Regions from separate parts of the Sphaerisporangium krabiense genome, predicted to be linked through region 2. Evidence: predicted binding sites of a transcription regulator. Region 2 holds the regulator's gene; each other region holds the start of a gene.

Region 1 (4,643 bases), on a different contig from region 2:
GCCGCTGGCCACGCTGGGCGGCGCCTCGACGCAGGCGACCAGGTCGACCGCGCCCATGTCGATGCCCAGCTCCAGGCTGGAGGTCGCGACCACGGCGGGCAGGCGGCCCGACTTCAGAGCCTCCTCGATCTGGGCGCGCTCCTCCTTGGACACCGAGCCGTGGTGGGCGCGGACGATCTCGGCGGAGGCGCCGCCGGACGACCCGGCCTGCGCCATCATCAGCGCGGGCGGGGACAGGGCCGGGGGGACGCTCCCGGCGGGAGGCGGCGGGCCCTCGGGGCCCGCCGCCTCGGCGCGCTCGTAGGCCAGCTCGTTGAGCCGGGCGCACAGCCGCTCGGCGAGGCGCCGGGAGTTGGCGAACACGATCGTCGAACGGTGGGAGCCGATCAGGCCGAGCAGGTGTTCCTCCACATGGGGCCAGATGGAGCGCCGGGGCGCGGGCTCCGGCTCCCAGAGACCCTCGGAGCCGTCCCCGCCGGACGGCCCGCGCGGCGCGGGGTCGAGCTCGGTCATGTCCTCGACCGGCACGACCACGTCGATGTCGATGACCTTCTCCGACGGCGGCTGCACGACCGTCGTCGGCCGGGCGCCGCCCAGGAACGTCGCGACCTCGCTCACCGGGCGCACGGTGGCGGAGAGGCCGACCCGCTGCGCGGGCGCGGCCAGCAGGGAGTCGAGCCGTTCGAGCGTGAGCGCGAGGTGGGCGCCGCGCTTGGTGGCCGCCACCGCGTGGACCTCGTCGACGATGACCGTCTCGACGCCGCGCAGCGCCTCGCGCGCCTGGCTCGTGAGGATCAGGTAGAGCGACTCGGGCGTGGTGATCAGGATGTCGGCGGGGTGGGCGGCGAAGCGGCGGCGATCCTCGGCGGAGGTGTCGCCCGAGCGCACCGCCACCGAGATCTCGGGCACGGGCAGGCCCATGCGGCGGGCGGTCTGCTTGAGCCCGGCGAGCGGGGCTCGCAGGTTGCGCTCGATGTCGACCGCGAGCGCCTTCAACGGCGAGACGTAGACGACCCGGCAGTGGCGCTCGCGTCCTTTGCCCGAGGGCTCGCCGGACGGCGGGGCCGTGACGCGCTCGGCGGCCAGACGGTCGAGGGACCAGAGGAAGGCGGCCAGGGTCTTGCCCGAGCCGGTCGGAGCCACCACCAGAGTGTTCTCGCCCCGGGCGATCGCCTGCCACGCGCCCTCTTGCGCGGTCGTGGGCGCGGCGAAGGCGCCGGTGAACCATTGCCTGGTCACCTGGCTGAAGTGGTCGAGCGCGGATCCGGTCACCGCTTCATCATGCAACCTGCCACCGACAAAACCGCGCGTGCCCCTGACCTGGTGGCGGCCACTGCCACGGATTGTTTGCGCAGTCGAATATCAGCGAACCTTGACATCCACCGCCGCCCGGCCGTCACCTGGAATATGGACATCGACTACGCGGCCATCGAGGCGACCCGGAACCGGATCCGCGACCAGCACCTCCGAGCGCGGCGGCCCGAGAGCAGCGCGCGCGGCCTGCACCACTTCGCGCTCATCTGCTCCGACGTCGAGCGCACCGTCGCCTTCTACCAGGACCTGCTGGAGTTCCCGCTGACCGAGATCTTCGAGAACCGGGACTACAAAGGGTCGAGCCACTTCTTCTTCGACATCGGCAACGGCAACCTGCTCGCCTTCTTCGACCTCCCCGGGCTCGACCTGGAGCCGTACAAGGAGGTGCTCGGCGGCCTGCATCACATCGCGATCTCCGTGGAGCGCGGCACCTGGGAGAGGCTTCGCGGCAAGCTGGACGCCGCCGCCGTCCCGTACCAGCTGGAGAGCGACGCCTCCATCTACTTCCGCGACCCCGACGGGGCCCGGCTGGAACTACTGGCCGATCCTCTCGGAGAGATGTACGGCGCCCGCGTCCTGTGAGCGCGGCGCTCGCGCGGGTGCGTTGGTGGCCGGCCCGCCCGGAGCGGGGACCATACTGGAAACCATGCGCTTGACGGACTTCTGGAACCGGATGAACCGCCACTTCGGTGAGAGATACGCCGAGTCCTGGGCGCGTGACTACGTGATCGCCGAGCTCGGGGGCCGTACGGTGATCCAGGCCCTGGACGACGGCATCTCGGCCAAAGAAGTCTGGCGCGCCGTGTGCGGCGTGACCGAGGTGGACTCCCGTCTTCGCTGATCACCCTCGCGCGACCTGGCACGGGAGCTTCGCCGCGTCCGGCTGAGATCGAACAATCGTTCGGCTATATTGAAACAAGCCGACGTCCGTGGGCCCGCTCCGCGAAAATGTCGGTGGCACCCCGTAGCTTGCCAGCGACGGAAACGACTTCGACACACCCTCCAGGGGGCACTCCATGGCAGCCAACGACCGCGAGAAGGCCCTTGAGACTGCTCTCGCTCAGATCGAGCGGCAGTTCGGCAAGGGCTCTGTCATGCGCCTCGGCGATGACGCACGAGCCCCCATCGAGGTGATCCCCACCGGGGCCATCGCCCTCGACGTCGCGCTCGGCATCGGCGGCTACCCCCGCGGCCGCATCGTCGAGATCTACGGCCCTGAGTCCAGCGGTAAGACCACCGTCTCGCTCCACGCCGTCGCGAACGCCCAGCGGGCCGGCGGCATCGCCGCCTTCATCGACGCCGAGCACGCCCTCGACCCCGAGTACGCCAGGAAGCTCGGCGTCGACACCGACGCGCTGCTGGTCTCCCAGCCCGACACCGGTGAGCAGGCGCTGGAGATCGCCGACATGCTGATCCGCTCGGGCGCCATCGACCTGCTGGTCATCGACTCGGTCGCGGCCCTCGTGCCCAAGGCCGAGATCGAGGGCGAGATGGGCGACAGCCACGTCGGCCTGCAGGCCCGCCTGATGTCCCAGGCCCTGCGCAAGGTCGCCGGAGCGCTCAACAACACCGGCACCACCGCCATCTTCATCAACCAGCTCCGCGAGAAGATCGGCGTCATGTTCGGCTCGCCCGAGACCACGACGGGCGGCAAGGCGCTGAAGTTCTACGCCTCCGTCCGGCTGGACGTCCGCCGCATCGAGACGCTGAAGGACGGCACCGAGCCCGTCGGCAACCGCACCCGCGTCAAGGTCGTCAAGAACAAGATGGCCCCGCCCTTCCGCCAGGCCGACTTCGACATCCTGTACGGCATCGGCATCTCCCGTGAGGGCGGCCTGATCGACATGGGCGTCGAGCACGGCTTCGTCCGCAAGGCCGGCGCCTGGTACACCTACGAGGGCGACCAGCTCGGGCAGGGCAAGGAGAACGCCCGCAACTTCCTGAAGAACAACCCCGACATCGCCAACGAGATCGAAAAGAAGATCAAGGAGAAGCTCGGCGTCGGCCCGCGTCTCGACACCCCGGCCGAGGCTCCCGTGGTGCCGCCCGTCGCTCCGCCCGCTTCCGCACGTGCCGCCGCGCCCGCTGCCGCCCGCGCCACCGCAGGCGCCACGGCGGGCCCGGCCTCCCCCGGCCGTGGCGCCAAGGCCCCCAAGCCGGGTGACGTCTGATCGAGCCGACCCCATGCCTGCGAACGACGAGTCCCCTGGCCACCTGAGACCAGGGGACTGGGGAGCCTGGATCGAGGACCCCGCCCCACCCAGAGGACCCTGGCCTTCCGACGAGGCAGAGCCTTCCGATGAGCCGGAGCCTTCCGATGAGCCGGAGCCTTCCGGAGGGGTCGGAGCCTCTGAGGGGGCGTGGCCTTCTGAGAGTTCCGGGACTTCCACAGGGGGCTGGCCTTCTGAGGAGTCCTGGCGCTCTAGGGAGTCGCGCTCCAGGCAGTCCCGGCGCTCTGTGGAGTCGTGGCCTTCTGAGCACTCCACAGAGTCGTGGCCTTCTGAGGAGTCCACAGAGTCCTGGCATGCCGAGGACTCTTCGCGCTCCGGCAAGCCCGACCGTCCCATCGGCTCCCGTGGCGGCGACCTCCACGGGCCTGATCCACATGGTGATGATCTCCCCGGGCGCGGACGTCCTGCCCGCGCGGACGAGTTTAGTGAGCCCACCTGGAACGACTCCGCAGAGCGGGCCAGGCATTCTGACCGATCCGCCCCGCCAAGCCGCTTCGAGAGCTCGGGACGCGTTGGTCCCTTCCAGCGGTTCGAGAGGTCCGGCCGGTCCACTGATCCGCAGGTCCAAGACCGACTCGGGGAGTCTCGGCGGTCTGCGGGGCATGGACGGTCGAGGCAGGAATCTTCTGGGCCAGGCGAGGGGTCTTCCGCGCGTGCGCGGTCTCGTGGGGGGCGGGCCAAGTCCCGGGACGTCCCGGCCTGGGAACCACAAGAGCCTCGTCGCACACACGAGTTCTTCCGCCGGGACCCGGAAGCCGCCCCATGGCGACCCGCCGCTCACCGCTCCACCCCCGCAGAAACACCACAGCCCTCCCAAAGCTCGACACCACAGCCCACAAACCCACCCCTGACGGACATCCCGCTCACGGACCCGCCCCTGACGGACGTATCGCCTACGGCCCCATCTCTGGCGGACGCCCCGCTCACGGACCCGCCCCTGGCGGAAGCCGCGCTCACGGACCCGTCCCTGGCGGACGTATCCCCTACAGGGGACTCGGGGACAGGCGGCAGTGAGCCGTACTTCGATGCTGAGCACGGTATGGACGGCTCCGCAGGCTCTGGAGGCGGGGAAGAACCTCGGGAGGCCGCAGGGGGCCG
Region 2 (4,643 bases):
GCCCGACCCCGCCGAGACCGGCGCCGCCACCCCGGGCGAGGGCAGCCTGGTCAACTCCGGTCCCCTGGACGGCCTGTCCAAGGCCGAGGCCATCGCCCGCATCGTCCAGATCCTCCAGGAGCGCGGCACGGGCGCCGCCGCCGTCAACTACCGGCTGCGCGACTGGCTGCTGTCGCGCCAGCGCTTCTGGGGCACGCCCATCCCGATCATCCACTGCCCCGACTGCGGCGAGGTCCCCGTCCCCGACGACCAGTTGCCGGTCACGCTGCCCGACCTGCGCGGCGAGGCCCTGGCGCCGAAGGGCGTCTCGCCGCTGGCCGGGGCCACCGACTGGGTCGAGGTGGACTGCCCCAAGTGCGGCGGGCCCGCCCGGCGCGACACCGACACGATGGACACCTTCGTCGACTCCTCGTGGTACTTCCTGCGGTACTGCTCGCCCGGCTACGAGGACGGCCCCTTCGACGTGGAGCGCGTCCGGCGCTGGGGCCCGGTGGACCAGTACGTCGGCGGCGTGGAGCACGCCGTGCTCCACCTGCTGTACGCGCGGTTCTTCACCAAGGTCCTGCACGACATGGGCATGGTCGACTTCCCCGAGCCGTTCCTGCGCCTGCTCAACCAGGGGCAGGTCATCAACCAGGGCAAGGCGATGTCCAAGTCCCTGGGCAACGGCGTCGACCTCGGCGAGCAGATCGACGCCTTCGGCGTGGACGCCGTCCGGCTGACCATGGTCTTCGCCGGCCCGCCCGAGGACGACATCGACTGGGCCGACCTCTCCCCGGCCGCGTCGCAGAAGTTCCTGGCCCGGGCGTTCCGCGTCATGGCCGAGGCGGGCGCGGCCTCCCCGGCCGGCGCCGACCCCGCCTCCGGCGACCTGGAACTGCGCAAGGTCACCCACCGGACGGTCGACGAGGTCACCCGCCTGGTCGAGTCCTCCCGCTTCAACGTGGCCGTGGCCCGCATGATGGAGCTGACCTCCGCGGCGCGCAAGGCCATCGACGCCGGCCCCGGCGCCGCCGACCCCGCCGTGCGGGAGGCCGCGGAGGCGCTGGCCGTCATGCTGTCGCTGGTCGCCCCGTACGCCGCCGAGGAGGGCTGGGAGCGTCTCGGCCACGGCCCGACGATCGCGCGGGCGGGCTGGCCCGCCGCCGACCCGGCGCTGCTGGTCCAGGAGTCGGTCACCTGCGTCGTGCAGGTGGCGGGCAAGGTGCGGGACCGCCTGGAGGTCTCGCCGTCCATCTCGGAGTCCGCGCTGGAGGAGCTGGCTCTGGCCTCCGAGAAGGTGCGGCCGTACCTGTCCGGGACGCCGCGCAAGGTGATCGTGCGGGTGCCCAAGCTGGTCAACATCGTCCCCTGAGCCCCGCCGGGCGGCATGCGAAACCGCCTGAGCGTTCCCCGCGGGGACGCTCAGGCGGTGTCATGGGCTTCGTCGCGCCCGGGCGGTGGGCGCGGGGGAGCGGCCGGTGCGGCGCCGCTCGCCCGGCTCGGTCAGAGCTTGCGCAGGACCGCGGTCACCTTGCCGAGGACGGTGGCCTCGTCGCCGGGGATCGGGTCGTAGTTGGCGTTGTGCGGCACCAGCCAGACGTGGCCGTCCTTGCGCTTGAAGGTCTTCACGGTGGCCTCGCCGTCGATCATGGCCGCGACGATGTCACCGTTGTCGGCCACCGGCTGCTGGCGCACGACCACCCAGTCGCCGTCGGCGATCGCGGCGTCGATCATGGAGTCGCCTGAGACCTGGAGCAGGAACAGCGTGCCCTCGCCGACGAGCTGCTTGGGCAGCGCGAAGACGTCCTCGACGCGCTCCTCGGCCAGGATGGGGCCGCCGGCGGCGATGCGGCCCACCAGCGGCACGAACGCGGCCGTGGGGCGGGTCACCAAAGGCTCCTCCTCGCCCGGGCCGACCGGGTCGACCCAGAGCGCGGGCTCGCCGGGCAGGCGGACCTCCAGCGCGCGCGGACGGTGCGGGTCACGGCGGAGGTAGCCCTTGCGCTGCAACGCCGTGAGCTGGTGGGACACACTGGAGGTGCTGGTCAGCTGGACCGCCTCGCCGATCTCGCGCATCGACGGCGGATAGCCGCGCTGCTGCACCGAATCGCGGATCACCTCAAGGATCTTGCGCTGCCTCGGGGTGAGGCCCAAGGAGTCACGCCTGCGCACCGCGAGGTCGGTGACGACCGCGCCGCTCTCGTCTTGCTCGTTCATAGTCAACTCCTCCTCGCCGGGCGTCCCCGGACGCGCCGCCACATCAACGCCATGCCCGCCCGGCCGGCCGCCCGTCCGTGTTCCCGATGTCGCACACAGCGACAATAACGCCGTTCAAGATCGTCATCAAACAACTGTTCGAGATAATCCGAACGTGGTCGCCGGTCGGCGCATGACATCGTACGGGAGTTCGATCGATATCGTGTTCGACTTTCGCGATCTTACGCGGGTGAGGCGGGAAAGTCGATCACTTGAGCGATCTCGGTCTGATGCGTCCCCCTCTCCGGTGCTCCGGGCCCGGAGGGGGAGTCGGCGGCGCCGCGCGGCTGCGACACGCCGGTGCGGGGGTCGTTCCCCCTGATCGGCGGGGGGTTCGCGATCCGGGGTGCCGCCGACTTGCGTTCATGGTGCGGCACTCCTACGGTTGGACCACAACATCTAGTACTTACACCGTTGTCGGTAACCCATAGGTTGTGTTTCCGTCGGCGCACTGTGGGCACCCACAGTGCGCGCGCATGCCTATTTCGGTTAATCCGGAATGGGCCCGCGAGCGTGGGGCGAATACGGAAACATGGGGCGGACTTTCCTCGGGGTCGACCCGGGGAGGCCGCATTCACGAGGGTCCGGCCGGGGTGGCCGGTGGGAATCGCGAGAAAACGGAGGCGACACGTGCATTGCCCATTCTGTCGTCATCCAGACACCAGGGTGATCGACAGCCGGTCGACCGAGGACGGCGCGGCGATCAGGCGGCGCCGCACGTGTTCACAATGCGGGCGCCGGTTCACCACCCAGGAGACGGTGTTGCTGATGGTGAGCAAACGCAGCGGCGTGACCGAGGCGTTCTCCCGGGACAAGGTCATCGCCGGCGTGCGCCGCGCCTGCCAGGGCCGTCCCGTCGGCGAGGACTCCCTGGCGCAGCTCGGGCAGCGCGTCGAGGAGAGCATCCGCGCGACGGGCTCGGCCGAGATCGCCTCCCACCAGGTCGGGCTGGCGATCCTCGGGCCGCTCCGCGAGCTCGACGAGGTGGCCTACCTGCGGTTCGCCTCCGTCTACCGCGGCTTCGAGACCCTCGCCGACTTCGAGGAAGAGATCGAGCAACTGCGCGCCTCCCGGGGCGCGGACCAAGACTGAACACTTCAGACACGACCAACACGCCCGGGGAGTCCGGAGGCCGTCGGACGCCGAGGATCTCGCCGGGCGCCGGCGCCGGGGGATGTGCGCGGCGCGCGGATGTGTTCCGACATTAGGGCTCCACGGGGTCCCGGAAGGGGAAAGATCATGACGGAGACGGTGAGCGGCTCAGTGGGGCGCGGGGGCAAGCGGGCCTCCAAGGGCCTGAAGATCAGGCGCATCCACACCACGCCCGGCGTGCACCCGTACGACCAGGTGCGCTGGGAGCGCCGCGACGTCGTCATGACCAACTGGCGGGACGGCTCGATCAACTTCGAGCAGCGGGACGTCGAGTTCCCCGACTTCTGGTCGGTCAACGCCGCCAACATCGTCACCACGAAGTACTTCCGCGGGGCCGTGGGCACCCCGCAGCGCGAGACCGGCCTGCGCCAGCTCGTCGACCGGGTCGTGGGCGTCTACACCCGCACCGGCCGCGAGAACGGCTACTTCGCCTCCGAAGAGGACGCCGAGATCTTCGACCACGAGCTGAAGCACGCGCTGATCCACCAGATCTTCAGCTTCAACTCGCCGGTCTGGTTCAACGTCGGCACCGCCTCCCCCCAGCAGGTCTCGGCGTGCTTCATCCTCGCCGTGGACGACCAGATGGAGTCCATCCTCGAGTGGTACAAGGAGGAGGGCATCATCTTCAAGGGCGGGTCCGGGTCGGGGGTCAACCTCTCGCGCATCCGCTCCAGCAAAGAGCTCCTGTCCAGCGGAGGCACCGCCAGCGGCCCGGTGTCGTTCATGCGCGGCGCCGACGCCTCCGCGGGCACCATCAAGTCGGGCGGCGCCACCCGCCGGGCGGCCAAGATGGTCGTCCTCGACGTCGACCACCCCGACATCGAGGAGTTCATCGAGACCAAGGCCCGCGAAGAGGACAAGATCCGCGCCCTGCGCGACGCCGGCTTCGACATGGACCTCGGCGGCAAGGACATCGTGTCCGTCCAGTACCAGAACGCCAACAACTCCGTGCGCGTCTCCGACGAGTTCATGCGCGCCGTGGAGGCGGGCGAGGGCTTCGGGCTGCGCGCCCGGCTGAGCGGCGAGGTCATCGAGCGGGTCGACGCCAAGGCGCTGTTCCGCAAGATGGCCCAGGCGGCGTGGGAGTGCGCCGACCCCGGCGTGCAGTACGACGACACCATCAACGACTGGCACACCTGCCCGGAGACGGGGCGCATCACCGCCTCCAACCCGTGCTCGGAGTACGTCCACCTGGACAACTCCTCCTGCAACCTGGCGAGCATCAACCTGCTCAAGTTCCTGCGCGAGGACGA
Region 3 (4,643 bases), on a different contig from region 2:
CCACCTGGACCTGAAGACCACCTGGCCCGAGCGCGCGGCGATCGAGGACTCCTCCGGCGCCCGCGTCGACGGGCCGGACGCGGGCGGCTCGGTGCAGCAGCTCGTCGGCTACCTGGACAAGGCCACCGCCAAGGACGTCGCCAAGCTCGGGGCGCCCTACCGGCCAGGCGACGCGATCGGCAGGTCGGGGCTGCAGCAGACCTTCCAGGATCAGCTCGCCGGGACGCCCGCCACGCAGGTCGTGGTCACCGACGGCGCCAAGAAGGCCCTGCGGACGCTGACCACGATCGAGGGCTCCCCGGGGCGGCCGGTGCGCACCAGCCTGGACCCCCGGGTACAGCGGGCCGCGGTCGCCGCGGTGCGCGACCTGCCCAAACCCGCCTCGCTGGTGGCGATCCGCCCCTCCAGCGGCGAGATCCTGGCCGTGGTGAACAACCGCGGGGGCTTCAACCGCGCGCTCGACGGCCGCTACCCTCCCGGGTCGACGTTCAAGACCGTCACCGCGGCCGGGCTGATCGCCGCGGGCGTCACGCCGCGGCAGAAGGTCACCTGCCCCAAGAAGGTCAACGTCGGCGGGCTGGAGATCCGCAACTCCGACCACGAGGCGTTCGGCTCGCTGTCCTTCCTGGACTCCTACGCCCACTCCTGCAACACCACCTTCGCGCCGCTGGCGGCCCGCCACCTGGGCGAGGGCGGGCTGGAGCGCATCGCCGGCCGCCTGGGCTTCAACCAGCCGCTGAACATCGGCGTCCCGGCGGCCCGGGGCAGCATGCCCGCGCCGACCGGCCTCGCCGACCTGGCGGCCGAGTCCTTCGGCCAGGGGCGCATCACCGCCAGCCCGCTGGTGATGGCCACCGTGGCCGCCGCGGTGGCCGACGGCTCCTGGCGGCCGCCCACGCTGGTGCCCGCGCTGCCGCAGAAGGCCGCGCCGCAGCCGCTGCCGCCGGGCGTGGCCGGGCGACTACGCGACATGATGGCCGCGGTGGTCACCAAGGGGACGGCCAAGCGTGCGGGGCTGCCCGCGGGCACCGTCGGCAAGACCGGCACCGCCGAGTTCGGCACCGGGCCCAAGCTGGACTCCCACGCGTGGTTCATCGGGTTCCGCGGCGAGGTGGCCTTCGCCGTGGTGGTGGAGGCCGGAGGGATGGGCGGGGAGGTCGCCGCGCCGGTGGCGGCACGCTTCCTGCGCGGCCTGGGCCACTGACCGGGGCGCCCGGCCGGCGCCGGGCGTCACATCGGCAGGGCCGCCGCCTCGTTGCGGAACACCATGATCAGCAACGTCGCGATGAGCGTGGCGATCAGGATCCAGCTCACCAGGATGATGATCGTCGACCTGCTCGGGCCTCTTCGCCGGCGGCCGGCGCGGGCGGCGCGCTTGCGGTCACCGGCCTCCTTGCGCACGACGCGCTCGTTGAACGACTCCAGGCGGGCGGCCAGCCGGGGGTCGTCATCGGTGAGATGACTCTCGATCTGGGCGAGCAAGCGCTCCTCGTCCTGCGACCAGGCCATGCCGAACCTCCGGCGACGCAAGCGGTGTGAGCACGATCCTCCCCATCATGAAGATCCTTAGCCGTCCCGTGGCCCGCTTTTTGCCCGGCGTTTCACCGAGTTGCGATCTCGCTCGAATGCCTGTTCTAATCAAGGGCATGCGCTGGGACAACTTGCGCCTGACCGATCCGCCGGAGCCGGCGGCGGCCGCCGTGCCGCTGATCCCCCGCGGCGCGGTGGCGACCACCTTCGACACCCCCGAGTTCCGCGGCATGACCTTCTACGAGGTCCAGGCCCGCTCGATCATCAACCGCGTCCCGGCCGCCAGCCACGTCCCCTTCCAGTGGACGATCAACCCCTACCGCGGCTGCACCCACGCCTGCGTCTACTGCTTCGCCCGCCGCAGCCACGAGTACCTCGAGCTGGACTCCGGGCGCGACTTCGACTCCAAGGTCGTGGTGAAGGTGAACGCGGCCGAGCTGGCCCGCCGCGAGCTGGCCGCGCCGCGCTGGGGCGGCCATCCGATCGCCATGGGCACCAACGTCGACTGCTACCAGCGCGCCGAGGGCCGCTACCGCCTGATGCCCGGCATCCTGGCCGCGCTGCGCGACTTCCGCAATCCCTTCTCCGTCCTCACCAAGGGCGCGCTGATCCTGCGCGACCTGGAGCTGCTGGCCGAGGCCGCCGAGGTCACCGACGTCGGCACCGCGGTGTCGGTGGGCTTCACCGACGAGGATCTGTGGCGCGCGGTCGAGCCGGGCACGCCCCGCCCGTCCCGCCGCCTGGAGGTCTGCGCCACGCTGTCGGCCCGCGGGCTGCGCTGCTCGGTGCTGATGGCGCCGATCCTGCCCTACCTGTCGGACTCCCCCGCGGCGCTGGCCCGCGCGGTGCGCGCCATCGCCGCGGCCGGGGCCACGCAGGTCACCCCGATCGTGCTGCACCTGCGCCCGGGGGCGCGCGAGTGGTTCATGGCCTGGCTCGCCCGCGAGCACCCCGGCCTGGTGCCGCGCTACCAGGAGTTGTACGGCCGGGGCGCCTATGCTCCCAAGGCCTACCAGCAGCGCGTCGTCCATCAGGTCCGTGAGCTGGCCGAGGCGTGCGGGCTCGGCCGCCGGTCGCCGTCCTCCCCGCGCGGGGCCCCGCCCGAGCGGCGCGGGCCGGCCGCCTCCGCCGGGCCGGAGCAGCTGACCCTGCTCTGACGGCCCGAACGGAATCCACATATGGGTGGTTCACTCCGGTGATGGGTATTTAACGCGGCGATGCTGCCTATATGGCGCATTGTCAGCCAATAGCGACTCAGCCATACGGGGGAAACCATGGCCGGTACGCGGAAGAAGTCCACCAAGGCCACCGGAAAGGCCAAGAAGGCGTCCATCAAGGCCACGCGCGAGACCAGACAGGACAAACGCGAGGACGAGGACAAGCGCGAGGTCAGGGCCGACGAGACCCGCTGACCCTCCCGGGCGCCGCCCCGGCCGCCACCCGAGGCCGGGACCGCGCGCCCGCCCCCACCCCCCGGCTCGCGCCCGCCGGGGCTCGGGCGAAGCCGTCGCGTGACCGCGCCCGCCCGGCCGGTCGCCCGGGGGTATTACTCTCTGACCTGGAATGACAGGTATTGCGAAGTACGCGGCTTTCATTGACGGCGAACGGACGCGTTCACGTCTCGACGCGCGCGCCCCGGGTGCCTGATCATGGATACCCCCGTCCCCCCGAACGCGAGGATCGATGTCGGCATACGCGCGCTTCCCCACGATCTTCGGCGATGAGATCGTCTTCGCCGCAGAGGACGATCTGTGGATGGTCCCCGCCACCGGCGGGCGGGCCTTCCGCCTGACCGCCGGGGTCGCCGAGGCCGCCTATCCCCGCTTCTCCCCCGACGGCTCCCAGATCGCCTACGTCGGCCGCGAGGAAGGCCCGGAAGAGGTCTACGTCATGCCCGCGGAGGGCGGCGCGGCCACCCGGCTGACCTACGACGACGCCGTGTGCACCGTCGCCGGCTGGGACGCGGGCGGCGCCGTGCTGTACGCCAGCGACGAGGGCCAGCCCATCGGCCGCCGCCGATGGCTGCACCGCATCCGCCCCGGCGGCCGCGCCGAACGCCTGCCCTACGGCCCGGCCAACACCATCTCCCACGGCCCCGGCGGCGGCGTGGTCATCGGCCGCAACACCGCCGACCCGGCGCGCTGGAAGCGCTACCGCGGCGGCACCGCCGGCGACCTGTGGGTGGACGCCGGCGGCGACGGTGAGTTCGCCCGGCTCATCACCCTGGCCGGGAACCTGGCCTCCCCCTGCTGGATCGGCGGGCGCGTCTACTTCCTGTCCGACCACGAGGGCGTGGGCAACGTCTACTCCTGCACCCCCGGCGGCCGGGACCTGCGCCGCCACACCGACCACGCCGACTACTACGCCCGCAACCTCACCGGCGACGGCCGGCGCCTGGTCTACCACGCCGGCGCCGAGCTGTACGTTCTGGACGCGGCCGAGGGCGAGACGCGCCGCGTGGAGGTCCGCCTGGGCAGCCCGCGCACCCAGCGCAACCGCCGGTTCGTCCCCGCCGCCCACTACCTCGACAGCGCCACCCTCTCCCCCGATGGCAGCGGCCTGGCCGTCACCACGCGCGGCAAGGCCTACTCCTTCGGCGGCTGGGAGGGCCCGGTCCGCCAGCACGGCGAGCCCGACGGCGTCCGCTACCGCCTGCTGACCTGGCTGCGCGACGCCGAGCGGCTGGTCGCCGTCGCCAGCGACGAGGGCGACCGCGAGGTGCTGGTCGTGCTCGGCGCCGACGGCGCCACCCCCGCCCGGCGGCTGGACCACCTGGACACCGGCCGCGCCATCTCCCTGGCCGTCTGCCCCGGCGCCGACCGCGTCGCCATCGCCAACCACCGCAACGAGCTGCTGATCGTCGACCTGCCCGCCGACGGCGAGGCCGTCATGACCGTCGCCGACCGCAGCGGCTTCGGCCGCATCGAGGACCCGGTGTGGTCCCGCGACGGCGACTGGCTGGCCTACACCCGCCCGGAGTCCGCGCAGACCACCGCGATCCGGCTGTACGAGACGGCGACCGGCGAGTCGCGGGCGGCGACCCGGCCGGTGCTGCGCGACCGCAGGCCCGCCTTCGACCCCGAGGGCCGCTACCTGTACTTCATCGGCGAACG

The links. Region 2 encodes LexA, which represses DNA repair genes until DNA is damaged. Its sites were predicted from a motif close to TCGAACANNTGTTCGA; they were not measured.
Region 1: the regulator LexA is predicted to act here: its motif matches at 2,204-2,219, upstream of recA (recombinase RecA).
Region 3: the regulator LexA is predicted to act here: its motif matches at 1,622-1,637, upstream of BJ981_RS35330 (Rv2578c family radical SAM protein).

The regions. Positions count from the first base shown of each region.
Region 1 is NZ_JACHBR010000001.1:4,973,524-4,978,166, forward strand. It holds gene BJ981_RS21940 (ATP-dependent helicase) at 1-1,272, opposite strand, end outside; gene BJ981_RS21945 (VOC family protein) at 1,408-1,896, shown strand; gene BJ981_RS21950 (DUF3046 domain-containing protein) at 1,961-2,155, shown strand; gene recA (recombinase RecA) at 2,331-3,485, shown strand.
Region 2 is NZ_JACHBR010000002.1:142,892-147,534, forward strand. It holds gene leuS (leucine--tRNA ligase) at 1-1,354, shown strand, start outside; gene lexA (transcriptional repressor LexA) at 1,486-2,199, opposite strand; gene nrdR (transcriptional regulator NrdR) at 2,869-3,330, shown strand; gene BJ981_RS28750 (vitamin B12-dependent ribonucleotide reductase) at 3,478-4,643, shown strand, end outside.
Region 3 is NZ_JACHBR010000003.1:82,366-87,008, reverse strand. It holds gene BJ981_RS35340 (penicillin-binding transpeptidase domain-containing protein) at 1-1,204, shown strand, start outside; gene BJ981_RS35335 (DUF3040 domain-containing protein) at 1,231-1,509, opposite strand; gene BJ981_RS35330 (Rv2578c family radical SAM protein) at 1,647-2,687, shown strand; gene BJ981_RS35325 (hypothetical protein) at 2,805-2,942, shown strand; gene BJ981_RS39540 (S41 family peptidase) at 3,214-4,643, shown strand, end outside.